DNA from 2 places in the Stenotrophomonas sp. S4 genome. Region 2 is predicted to be linked to the other one. Evidence: predicted binding sites of a transcription regulator. Region 2 holds the regulator's gene; the other holds the start of a gene.
What was found. Region 2 encodes FliA, which starts transcription of late flagellar genes. Its sites were predicted from a motif close to TAAAGTTTNNCNNNCNNNGGCCGATAA; they were not measured.
Positions count from the first base shown of each region.

Region 1 (5,952 bases), 2.0 Mb from region 2:
TGATCGCCTCCACGTCCTCGAACAGCGCCTGCAATGCATCGGCCGGGCGCGAGGCCGGCGCCGCGACCGCCTGCTGGATCGCGGTGAAGCGGTCGGCCAGTACGCGGTGGCCGGGATGGGCCTGTGCCCATGCCGCCAACGGTTGGCGCACGCCGGCGGCGGCATCCAGGCGCTGCTGCTCGAACAGGGTGATCGCCGCCGCCGACGTCTCGGTCCGCTCGATCACGGCGTGGCGCAGTTCGCGGCTGAGGAACAGATCGTAGGCCGCGCCACGACCGACCGCGATGCGCAGGCCATCGCGGTCCAGGTCGGCCACCTGCTGCGCAGGGCTGTCCTCGCGCACCAGGTAGGTGCCTTCGATCTCCACATAGGGGGCACTGAAGGCAATGCGGTCGGCGCGTGCAGGATCGATGGCCAGGAAGGCCAGGTCCCAACCGTCTTCGCCTGCCGCGGCGACCACCGAGGCTGCGGCATCGTGGCAGGTGAAGCGTGCCTGCACCCCCATCCGTTGCGCCAACGCTGTGGCCAGTTCCAGCGAGGGGCCGCGCGGTGAGCGCGCATCGCCCTGCGCCAGTACCGGATTGCCCAGGTTGATGGCCACGCGCAGGAAACCCAGCGGTGCCAGCGCACTACGATGATCGGCCAGGGACATGCAGGACTCCGCGGGGAAAGGGCGGTCCAGCATGCCAGTGCCGCCCTGCAAGGCCGTGTCAGTATCGGGTTATCCTGCGGACATGAACCCCATCCTGCATGTCGAGATCCCGGCCACTGACCTGGCCCGGGCCATCACGTTCTACCAGCAATGGCTGCAGGTGGCGGTGGACGAACCGATCCTGCTGCACGACTGCAGGATGGCGTACCTGCCGTTTGCCGATGCGGCCGCCGGCGCCAGCATGTCGCTGGTGCAGGGTGCGGATTACCGGCCCTCCGAACAGGGCGCGCGCATCTACATCGGTGTCGATGACCTGGACGCCAGCCTCGAGCGTGCCCTGCAGGCCGGGGCCGAGCTGCGCTTCGGCCCGGCCGATGCCGGTGACTGGCGCGTGGCCGAGATCCGCGACAGCGAAGGCAACCGGATCGCATTGCAGGCGCGCACGGTTCTGTAGCGTCGAGCGATGCTCGACTGACGCGTTCCCCGCGCCGCCAACAGCAGTCGAGCATGGCTCGACGCTACACGTGGGTCGCGGCACGCGAGCGCTGCAGCCAGTCGTTGATCGCCGGATCCAGCCGTGGATCGTCCGGCAACTGCATGCCGAAGCGTTGCTGCAACACTTCGCGCACGTCGCCAACATCATGCAGCGGGCGCTTGTCCGGTGCCTGGCCAGGGCGGTACTCGGTGTAGTTGCCGCTGCCGATGGTGCGTCGCCAGTCCGGCCCGGTCAGTGACGCGCGCAGCTGGCCGGGGAAACTGGAATCGGGATGGGTGCACACGTACCAGTTGCCCACCACGTTGTCGATCGGTGCCGGCGCGTGCAGGTCGAAGCGATACATCGCCCGCCAGCCATCGCTGGACTCGGCGGACAGCACGAAATCCCCCTCGCCGGGCAGGCGCTGCAGCAGGAAGCGCTCGTGAGGCGTGGCCTGCGGCTGTGGATCACGCAGGCGCAGCGGCACGGTCGGGGTCAGGCTGCCGAAACCGGCATCCACCAGCCAGTCATCGCCGTCCACCTGCACGCGCAGCAGCAGGTGGGTCCGTGCGGTCAGTTCGCCGTCCTGGGCGGCCAGCAGCACGCGCGCGCTCAACGGCTGCGCATCGAAGCCCAGCGCCTGCAGCAGCGCCAGCAGGCCGCCATTGAGTTCGAAGCAGTAGCCGCCACGGTGGTCGTCGAGCAGCTTGCGCTGCACGCTGTCCAGGTCGATCGGCACTGCATCGCGCAGCAGGCAGCTGAGGGTTTCGAACGGCAGCAGTGCGTTGTGGCGCTGCTGCAGCAGCGTCAGGCCCGCCAGCGTCAGCGGTGGCGGTGCATCCAGCTGCAGGCGTTGCAGGTAGCGGGGGACATCGAGCGTCGTCATGGGGGCACCGGGCGGGGAGGGAGGTCCACTGTGCTCCCCCAACCGGGGTTGAGGTCAAGCACTGCGCGGGTGTCATCCCCCCGTCGCCTGTGCCGGGTACAAAGGCCGCGTCCGCCAGCAATCGGTGGAACTGCACCAAGAACGCCCTAAAGTTGCTCCATTTCCAGCCGATACAGGTGCGTCCTTCCGCCTGGAGTCTGTCATGTCGGCCGTTGCCCCCCACCTCCGGTCCCTGCGCATGCGGCTTGCCGCGCTGCGCTCGGCGTCCCCCGGCCTGCTGCTGTGGCTGCAGCCGCACCGGCTCAGCGTAGCCAACAAGCTCAAGGCGACCCTGTGGGTCTGTGGCCTGGGCCTGATCGCGATCGCTGCGGTCTACGCCTGGACCGGCCATGCCAGCACGCAGGCGGCACGCAGCCAGGCCAGCTACCAGCACGGCAGCGATCTGGCCGCGAGCCTGGCGACACGGGTGGCCGAGGCGCGTCGTCTGCAGACCCAGTATGCACGCAGTTTCGACGATGCCGACCGCGCGCAGCTGCTGGCGACGCAGAAGGCGCTGCAGGCCGATCTTCAGGCGCTGCGCGCGATGCCGATGGATGCCGGCCGGCGCAAGGCGCTGCAGGCGCTGACCGAAGCTGCCGGTGCATTCTCGCAGGGTGTGGCCGCCCTGTTCGAACGCGTCGATGAGATGGGTCGTGGCGATGCCGGCCTCGCCGCGCAGCTGCAGCAGGCCGCCGACACCCTGCAGGCGCAGGTGGATGCGCTGCAGCGGCCTTCGTTGGCGTTGTCCCTGCAGAAGATGCGCCGACAGGAGGCGCTGCTGCTGCTCGATGGCGATTCCACCCATGCCGACCGTGCGAGCGAAGAGAAACTGCCGTTCGATCTCGCGCTGGTGGGCCTGCCGACCGATGCGCAGGATGCCCTTCGCAACGGCATGGAGGCCTATCAGGTCGCGTTGCTGGGCTATACCGCCGCCCGCGTTGGCCTGGATGTGGAGGCGCAATCGTTGCTGGATACCGCCGCAGGCGTGGCGCCGGCGCTGGCCGCCTTCCAGCAGGCCCAGATGGCGGTGCTGGCCGAGGCACAGGCGCGCCAGCAGGCCGGCACGCGCACCATGAGCGTGCTGTTCGCAGTGACCCTGCTGCTGGTCGCCGGCGTGTTGATCACCAGCCTGGTGCTGGTGCTGCGTGCGGTGCGCCAGCCGATCCAGGACACCCTGCGTTTCGCCAGCGATATCGCCGACGACCGCCTGGATACCACCCTGCGCGTGTACAACGCCAACGACGAGATCGGACAGCTGGCACAGCGCCTGGTCGACATGCAGCAGCGCCTGCGTGCGCGCATCGAGACCGAGCGTGCCGGTGCGCGCGGCAATACCCGCGTGCGCCAGGCGCTGGACAGCGCGCAGACCGGGCTGATGGTGATCGATGCCGAGGGCCAGGTGGCCTACGTCAATCCGGCACTGCTGCAGCAACTCGAACGCCAGCTCGAAGACCTGGTGGGCAGCGATGCAGTGCGCCTGCATCCGGCGTTGGCCAGCCTGGCCGGCGTGCGTCAGCGCGAGGAGCGCGAGATCGGTCATGTCGGTGTGCGCTACCAGCTGATTGCCAACCCCATCATCGACGAAGGGCAGTTCCTCGGCGTAGCGGTGGAATGGCGCAGTCGTGCGCTGGAGACGCTGCTGGAAACCGAAGTGGCTGCCCTGGTCGATGCGGCGGCACACGGTGACCTGCATGGCCGTATCGCGCTGGAGGGCAAGCAGGGCTTCGTGCGCACGTTGTCGACCAGCATCAATCGCCTGCTGGCCACCTTTGAAACCAACCTCGGTGACCTGCAGGCACTGCTCGCTGCACTGGCCCGCGGCGACCTCAGCGTGCGCATGGAGGGGGACCTGCAGGGCGTGTTCGCGCGCATGCGGGACGATGCCAATGCCACCGTCGCGCAGCTGGGCCGCATCGTCACCCGCATCCAGCAGGCCACGTCCAGCCTCGATACCGGTGTCGGTGAGATCGTTGCCGGTCATCACGATCTGTCGCAGCGCACCGAGCAACAGGCCGCCAACCTGGAAGAGACCGCAGCGTCGATGCATGAGCTGACCGACACCGTTGGCCGCAACGCCGATGCCGCCGGTCGCGCCGATGCCCTGGTGCAGGGCGCGGCAGCAGTGGCGCAGCGCGGCGGTGAGGCTGTTGGCCAGGTGGTGGCAACCATGCATGGCATCAGTGAAGCGTCACGGCGGATCGGTGACATCACCCAGCTGATTGATGGCATCGCCTTCCAGACCAACATCCTTGCGCTCAACGCGGCGGTGGAAGCGGCGCGCGCCGGCGAGCAGGGCCGCAGCTTCGCCGTGGTGGCTGCCGAAGTACGCCTGCTGGCGCAGCGCAGTGCCGAGGCGGCCAAGCAGATCAAGGGCCTGATCGAGGATTCGGTGGCGCGCGTCGGGCAGGGCAACCGGCAGGCCGAGCAGGCCGGCACCACGATGGGCGAGATCGTCGGCAGCGTGCAGCAGCTGGCCGACCTGCTGGCTGGCATCCGCAGTGCGTCGCAGGACCAGCATGCCGGCATCGCCCAGGTGAACCAGACCATCGTGCAGATGGAAGCCAGCACCCAGCGCAACGCCAGCCTGGTGGAAGAGGCCGGTGCCTCGACTGCGCAGATGCAGGCGCAGGTACATGCCCTGGCCGAAGCAGTGGGCGCGTTCCGTCTGCAGTCGATACCGCAGGCGCGTGCGGCGGCCTGAAGCTGCCCCGGTAGTGCCGGCCGCTGGCCGGCACCACCCTTGTGGCTCAATACACGTCGCGGCGGTAGCGCCCGTTTTCCAGCAGCGTTTCCACCACTTCATCACCCAGCGCGGTACGCAGCACCTGGTCCACGCCTTCGGCCATGCCCTGCAGCGAGCCGCAGACATGGATCACCGCACCGCGCTGCATCCACTCGCGCAGCGCATCGGTGGCCGCCCGCAGGTAATCCTGCACGTAACTACCCTTGCCATCGCGTGAGAACGCCAGGTCCACCCGCGTGAGATGGCCCTGGGCCCGCCAGGCCTCGATCTCGTCGGCGAACAGGAAGTCGTGTGCGCGCTGGCGCTCACCGAACAGCAGCCAGTGCCCGTGCTCGCCTGCGTGGGCGGCTTCGCGCAACAGGCTGCGCAGCCCAGCGATGCCGGTGCCGTTGCCGATCAGCACCATCGGGGCGCCACTGACACGATGGAAACCGGGGTTGCGATGCACACGGGCAACGATGCTGGCACCGATCGGCGCATGCAACGACAGCCAGCCCGAGCCCAGCCCGGCTCGACCGGAGGCGTCATGCACCAGCCGCACCACCAGCTCCACCACGCCATCATCCGTGCAGGAGGCGACCGAATACTCGCGGCTGGGCAGCAGCGGCAGCCCGGCCAGCCACAGGCAGGCATCCTGCACCGCCAGCGCAGCATCGGCCTCGGGCAGCTCGCGTTCGCTGGCCAGCGCCAGCAGCGTGCGCGGATGGCCGTCGACCAGTAGTGGCTGCAGCGGGTCCAGCCCATGTGCCTTCAACACGGCACCGGCATGCCGCGCGTTGTGGCGGGGCGCGATGTGCAGGATGTCACCCGCCTGCCACTGCATGTCGGCCGGTGTGGCAAGACGGATACGCCAGATGGCTCCGCCGATGCTGCCCGGGTTGAGGCGGTCGCGGCCGAGCAGCCGCCACTCATGCATCTGCGTCGCCGCAGGCAGCACGCTGTCATCGGTGGGGATGCCGGTCAGCGCACCCAGCTGCTGCTGCCACTGGCGCAGCGCCGGCACCGAAGCGGCATCGACATCGATGCGCTCGAACAGCGGACGCGCGCCGTTGTCGATCAGCCAGCCATCGAACTGGCGGCCGAAGCCGCAGTAATGCGGGTACTGGCGGTCACCCAGCGCGAGCAGGCCGAACTGCAGGCGCGACAGGTCCAGACGT
Region 1 is NZ_CM196188.1:4,248,287-4,254,238, reverse strand. It holds gene ACUZUJ_RS19775 (transporter substrate-binding domain-containing protein) at 1-652, opposite strand, end outside; gene ACUZUJ_RS19770 (VOC family protein) at 735-1,106, shown strand; gene ACUZUJ_RS19765 (arylamine N-acetyltransferase family protein) at 1,171-2,013, opposite strand; gene ACUZUJ_RS19760 (methyl-accepting chemotaxis protein) at 2,216-4,753, shown strand; gene ACUZUJ_RS19755 (PepSY domain-containing protein) at 4,800-5,952, opposite strand, start outside.
Region 1: ACUZUJ_RS19760 (methyl-accepting chemotaxis protein) is a predicted target of FliA. The motif match lies at 2,161-2,187, and genes of this name have one in related genera.

Region 2 (5,952 bases):
AGCCGCGCACCGCCGCCGACGCGGTGATCGCCGCCGTCACCCGCCGCCGCAGCAGCACCCCGGCGCCGGAACCGGTCGCCGCCACCACCTCGGCCGTCGCCGCCCTCGCCCGCGCCGCCGTCGGCGCCACCGGCCGCACCCTGGACAGCGCCGACGAGATCGTGCCGACCCGCGGCAGCACCGGCTTCGCCGCCACCCTGGCGCGTGCCGCCGTCAACGAACCGGCGCTGCCGGACCAGATCTTCGCCCCGTTCGCCGAAGCCATCGTCGCACCGGCCAACCGCGCCCGCTTCCAGATCGACCCGCCGCATGAGACGCATCACGAAAGCGCGGCGCCGGCCGTGCAGCCGCCGCCGCTGCCGACCGCTGTCGTGACCGATGCACAGCCAGATATCGCCGCCAGCGAACCGGCAGCGGTCGAAGCCGTCGTCGAGGCCAGCCCGGCCCCGATGCTGGCCCCGGCACCGACGCTGACCGTGGTCGCCCAGGACGACGCCGAGATCCGCCAGCTGCGCCAGGAAGTGGCCGGCATGCGCCAGGTGATCGAGCGCGAGATGAACCGCTTCAACGACGAGCGCCTGCGTGGCTGTCCGGTGCGCGCCACCGCGCTGGACCTGATGGACGAATACGGCTTCGATGCCGGCCTGGCCCGCGACGTGGCCATGCAGATCCCGCTGGAGACCGAGGCCCACCGCGGCCGCGGCCTGATGCTGGGGCTGATCTCGCGCAAGCTGCCGATCGCCCCGGTCGACCCGCTGGAAGAAGGTGGTGTGATCGCCCTGGTCGGCCCGACCGGCGCCGGCAAGACCACCACCATCGCCAAGCTGGCCTCGCGCTTCGCCGAGAAGCACGCGCCGCGCGACGTCGCCCTGGTCACCACCGACACCACCCGCATCGGCGCCCGTGAGCAGCTGTATGGCTACGGCCGCCAGCTCGGCATCGCCGTGCACGAGGCCAACAGCGGCACCGACCTGGACCAGCTGCTGGAACGCCTGAAGGACTACAAGCTGGTGCTGATCGACACCGCCGGACTAGGCCCGCGCGACCGTGCGCTGGCCGCCCAGCTGCAGTGGCTGCGGGCCGCGCGCCAGGTGCGCACCCTGCTGGTGCTGCCGGCCAACACCAGCTTCGGCGACATGGACGAGGTGGTGCGCCGCTTCGGTGCGGCCAACCTGCAGGGCCTGGTGCTGAGCAAGCTGGACGAGACCGGCCGCTTCGGCAACGCCCTGTCGGTGGCCGTGGACCACGCCCTGCCGATCACCTGGGTGACCGATGGCCAGGACGTCCCGGAGGACCTGCACCGGGCCAGTGCGGCCAATCTTGTACTTCGCCTTGAAGATTTGCGCCGAGCGGCCGATATGCCCTGCAACCCGGAGTTGAACCATGCCGTCGCGTGAGTACGCCAAGCTGACCAAGACCTTCCCGCTGTCGGCCACCCGCAGCGAGCCGCTCGGCCCTGTGCGCACCATTGCCGTGACCGGCGGCAAGGGCGGCGTGGGCAAGACGAATGTGTCCGCCAACCTGGCCGTGGCGCTGGCCGGCATGGGCAAGCGCACGCTGCTGCTGGACGCCGACCTCGGCCTGGCCAACATCGACGTGATCCTGGGGCTGAACCCCACCTTTACGCTGGCCGACCTGGTTGCTGGCCGCTGCTCGCTGGACGACGTCATCGTCGAAGGCCCGAACGGCGTGCTGGTGGTCCCGGCCGCATCCGGCCGCCGGCACATGGCCGAGCTGGCCCCGGCCGAGCATGTCGGCCTGGTCAACGTGTTCTCCGAACTGGAACGCGAGCTGGACATCATGGTGGTCGATACCGCCGCCGGCATCACCGACGGCGTGCTGACCTTCTGCCAGGCCGCGCAGGACACCGTGGTGGTGGTCTGCGATGAGCCGGCTTCGATCACCGACGCCTACGCACTGATCAAGGTACTGTCGCGCGAGCGCGGCGTGGACCGCATCCAGGTGGTGGCCAACATGGTGCGCGACCCGAACGAGGGCCGCGTGCTGTACGAGAAGCTGACCCGCGTCTGCGAGAAGTTCCTCGCCGATGTCTCGCTGAACTACCTCGGCTGCGTACCGCAGGATGACTGGCTGCGCCTGTCGGTGCAGCGCCAGCAGCCGGTGGTGAAGGCCTATCCGTCCAGTCCTTCGGCGCTGGCGATCACCGAGATCGCGCGCCGCACCGCACGCTGGCAGGCACCGACCGAACCGCGTGGCGGTGTCGAGTTCTTCCTCGAACGCATTCTCAAGCAGCGCGGGGTGGCCGCATGAAAGGCGCAGCCCAGTACAAGGAAGTCCAGCGCTCGGCGGCCAACGAGGTCATCGCCCAGCACTCGGACCTGGTGCGGCGCATCGCCCACCACCTGGCCGCGCGCCTGCCGGCCAGCGTCGAAGTCGATGATCTGATCCAAGCCGGCATGATGGGCCTGATCGAAGCCTCGCGCAGCTATGACGCCGACCAGGGCGCGTCGTTCGAGACCTATGCCTCGATCCGCATCCGCGGCTCGATGATCGACGAGATCCGCCGTGGCGACTGGGTGCCGCGCTCGGTGCACCGCCGTGCCCGCGATGCCGCCGCCACCATCCGCCGCCTGGAACAGAGCACCGGCCGTGCCGCCAGCGCCACCGAAGTGGCCGCCGCGATGGAGATGCCGCTGCCCGAATACCTGCGGCTGATGGAAGACGCCGCACGTGGCCAGGTGCTGAGCCTGGAGTCGCGCATCGAAGACCAGGGCGAACTGGACACCGTCGCCCAGGGTGGCCCGACCCCGCAGCAGGTGCTGGAGCGCGGCGAGTTCGGCCGCGAGCTGGGCAAGGCCATCGGCCACCTGCCCGAGCGCGAACAACTGGTGCTCTCGCTCTACTACGAGCAGGAGCTGAACCTGAAGGAGATCGGCGCGGTGCTCGGCGTGAGCGAATCGCGGGTCTGCCAGATCCACGGCCAGGCCGTGCTGCGCCTGCGCGGCCGGCTGAAGATATTCGAGGCCGTCGACGCCGGCCTGGAAGAATGAACATCCCCGAGGCGGCTGCCCCCGGCCGCCCGGAATGAACAACAAAGGAACTCTGCTTTGAACAAGAACATGCGCATCCTGATCGTCGACGACTTCTCGACCATGCGTCGAATCGTCAAGAACCTGCTGGGCGATCTGGGCTTCACCAACACCGCCGAAGCCGAGGACGGGCATGCCGCGCTGTCGCTGCTGCAGAGCCAGCCGTTCGATTTCGTCGTCACCGACTGGAACATGCCGGTGATGACCGGCATCGAACTGCTCAAGGCGATCCGTGCCGATGCCAAGCTGAAGACCCTGCCGGTACTGATGGTCACCGCCGAAGCCAAGCGCGAGCAGATCATTGAAGCGGCCCAGAACGGCGTGAATGGTTACATCATCAAGCCGTTCACCGCGCAGACGCTTGAAGAAAAGCTCGGCAAGATCTTCGAACGCCTGGCGGCCAGCGCCTGATGGATACCACGGTCGACAAGAACGCCCTCGCCCTGCGCCTGCAGGAAGCCCTGGACGCACTGGAGTCCGGTGACGAAGCCGCGTGGCGGCAACGCATCGACGGACTGGTCGCGCTGCGCACGCAGCCGATGATGAGCGGCCTTTCGCGGCTCGCCCGCGAGCTGGGGCAGGCCCTGGGTGAACTGCCGACCGTGCCCAGCGAAGCCGGCGAACTGGACGATGCCTGCGCACGCCTGGACCACGTGGTGGCGATGACCGAACAGGCCACCCACCGCACCCTGGACCTGGCCGAGGAATGCCGCAGCCTGACCGAACAGCTGCGCGCCGAAGGCCTGCAGCCGGGCCAGGACGCGCAGCTCGAGCGCATCCGCCACAACCTCACCGAGATCGCCCTGACCCAGAGCTACCAGGACCTGACCGGGCAGATCATCCGTCGCGTGGTCGGCATCGTCCGCCGCGTGCACGAAGGCTTCGGCGCACTCGGCCTGCCGCCGGAACAGCATCGCACCGACCCGGAACTGGCCGGGCCGGCACTGAAAGGACTGGACCGCCACGCGGTCTCGCAGAACGACGCCGACGACCTGTTGTCGGATCTGGGGCTGTAAGCATGAGCGCGGTATCCGACGACATCACTGCCGATTTCATCATCGAGGCACAGGAAATCCTGGATCGCCTCGGCGAACAGCTGGTGTCGCTGGAACAGGCACCGCAGGACACCGAACAGCTCAACGCGGTGTTCCGGGGCTACCACACGCTCAAGGGCGGCGCCGGCTTCCTCGGTGTCACCGCCATGGTCGAGCTGTGCCACGCCGCTGAAGAAGCACTGGGCGCTGCACGTGCCGGCCAGGCCGTGCTGCAGGCCCATCACTTCGATGCCGCCCAGCAATCGCTGGACTACCTGCAGTCGATGCTGGATGCCGTGTCTTCCGGCACCGAGCCGGGCTATGCACCGCCGGACCTGATCGCCCAGTTCGACGTGCATGGCGGTGCCGTGGCTGCACCCGCCGCCGCAGCAGCTCCCGCTGCGGGTGGCAGCGACCTGATCACCGACGACGAGTTCGAGGCCCTGCTCGACCAGCTGCACGGCGGCAACGCACCGACCGCGGTGGCGCCGGCAAAGAAGGCCGACGACGGGCTGATCAGCGAGGACGAGTTCGAAGCTCTGCTCGACCAGCTGCATGGCGGCGCCGCACCCGGCGCCAAGCCTGCGGCTACGGCGGCACCGGCACCGATCGCCGCCCCGCGCCCGGCGGCCGCACCGGCACCGGCGGCCAAGCCGGCCGCCAAGCCGCTGGCCGAAGCCGAACATACCGTGCGCGTGGACACCAAGCGCCTGGACGCGATCGTCAATCTGATCGGCGAACTGGTGCTGTCGCGCAACCGGCTCAAGACCCTGCGCGCGCGCCTGCGCGACGAAGAACTGGACCGCGCCGTGTCCACCCTGGACATCGCCACCGCGCGCCTGCAGTCGGCGGTGATGCGTACCCGCATGCAGCCGGTGGGCAAGGTGTTCTCGCGCTTCCCCAAGGTCGCCCGCGACGTCGCCCGCTCACTGAAGAAGGAAGTGGACCTGGAGCTGATCGGTGCCGAGACCGAGCTCGACCGCAACCTGGTCGAAGCGCTGGCCGACCCGCTGGTGCACCTGGTCCGCAACGCCATCGACCATGGCGTGGAAATGCCCGACCTGCGCGAAGCACAGGGCAAGCCGCGGATGGGCCATGTGCGGTTGTCGGCGCAACAGGAAGGTGACTACGTCAGCATCGAGGTGCAGGACGATGGCGCCGGCATCGACCCGGAAAAGCTGCGCGCGAAGGCACGCGAGAAGGGCCTGATCGATCCGGAGGCCGCCGCCCGCCTGAGCAGCGAGGAGTGCCTGCACCTGGTGTTCCTGCCCGGCTTCTCGACCAAGCAGCAGGTCACGGATATTTCCGGCCGCGGCGTTGGCATGGACGTGGTGCAGTCGCGCATCCGCGAACTGAGCGGCCAGATCCAGATCCAGTCGGAGCTGGGCCGCGGCAGCCGCTTCCTGATCCGCGTGCCGCTCACCCTGGCGATCCTGCCGACCCTGCTGGTGCAGGCCGGCGAGGACGTCTATGCGCTGCCGCTGGCGCGCGTGATGGAAGTGCTGCACGCACCGCGCACCTCGCTGGGCTGGTTCGATGGCCGCGCCGTGCTCGACCGCCGTTCGCACACGCTGCCACTGGTCGATCTGCGCCAGTGGCTGGATGTGACGCCCGCCGCGTCGACCCTGCTGACCATCGTGGTGCTGCAGGCCGGCGAAGCGCGCTTCGGCCTGGTCGTGGACCAGGTGCGCGGGCGCGAGGAAGTGGTCATCAAGCCACTACCGAAAGCCCTGCGCGGCCTGCGCGGTTACGCCGGTGCAACCTTGATCGGCGATGGTCGCATGGCGCTGATCCTGGACGTGGACGGCCTGCGCAGCCCGCACGACTGACCCGCTTGCTGAACCCGTAAAACTGTGAAGTCGCACCAG
Region 2 is NZ_CM196188.1:2,239,708-2,245,659, reverse strand. It holds gene flhF (flagellar biosynthesis GTPase FlhF) at 1-1,397, shown strand, start outside; gene ACUZUJ_RS10480 (MinD/ParA family ATP-binding protein) at 1,384-2,271, shown strand; gene ACUZUJ_RS10475 (RNA polymerase sigma factor FliA) at 2,268-3,011, shown strand; gene cheY (chemotaxis response regulator CheY) at 3,069-3,461, shown strand; gene ACUZUJ_RS10465 (protein phosphatase CheZ) at 3,461-4,066, shown strand; gene ACUZUJ_RS10460 (chemotaxis protein CheA) at 4,069-5,913, shown strand.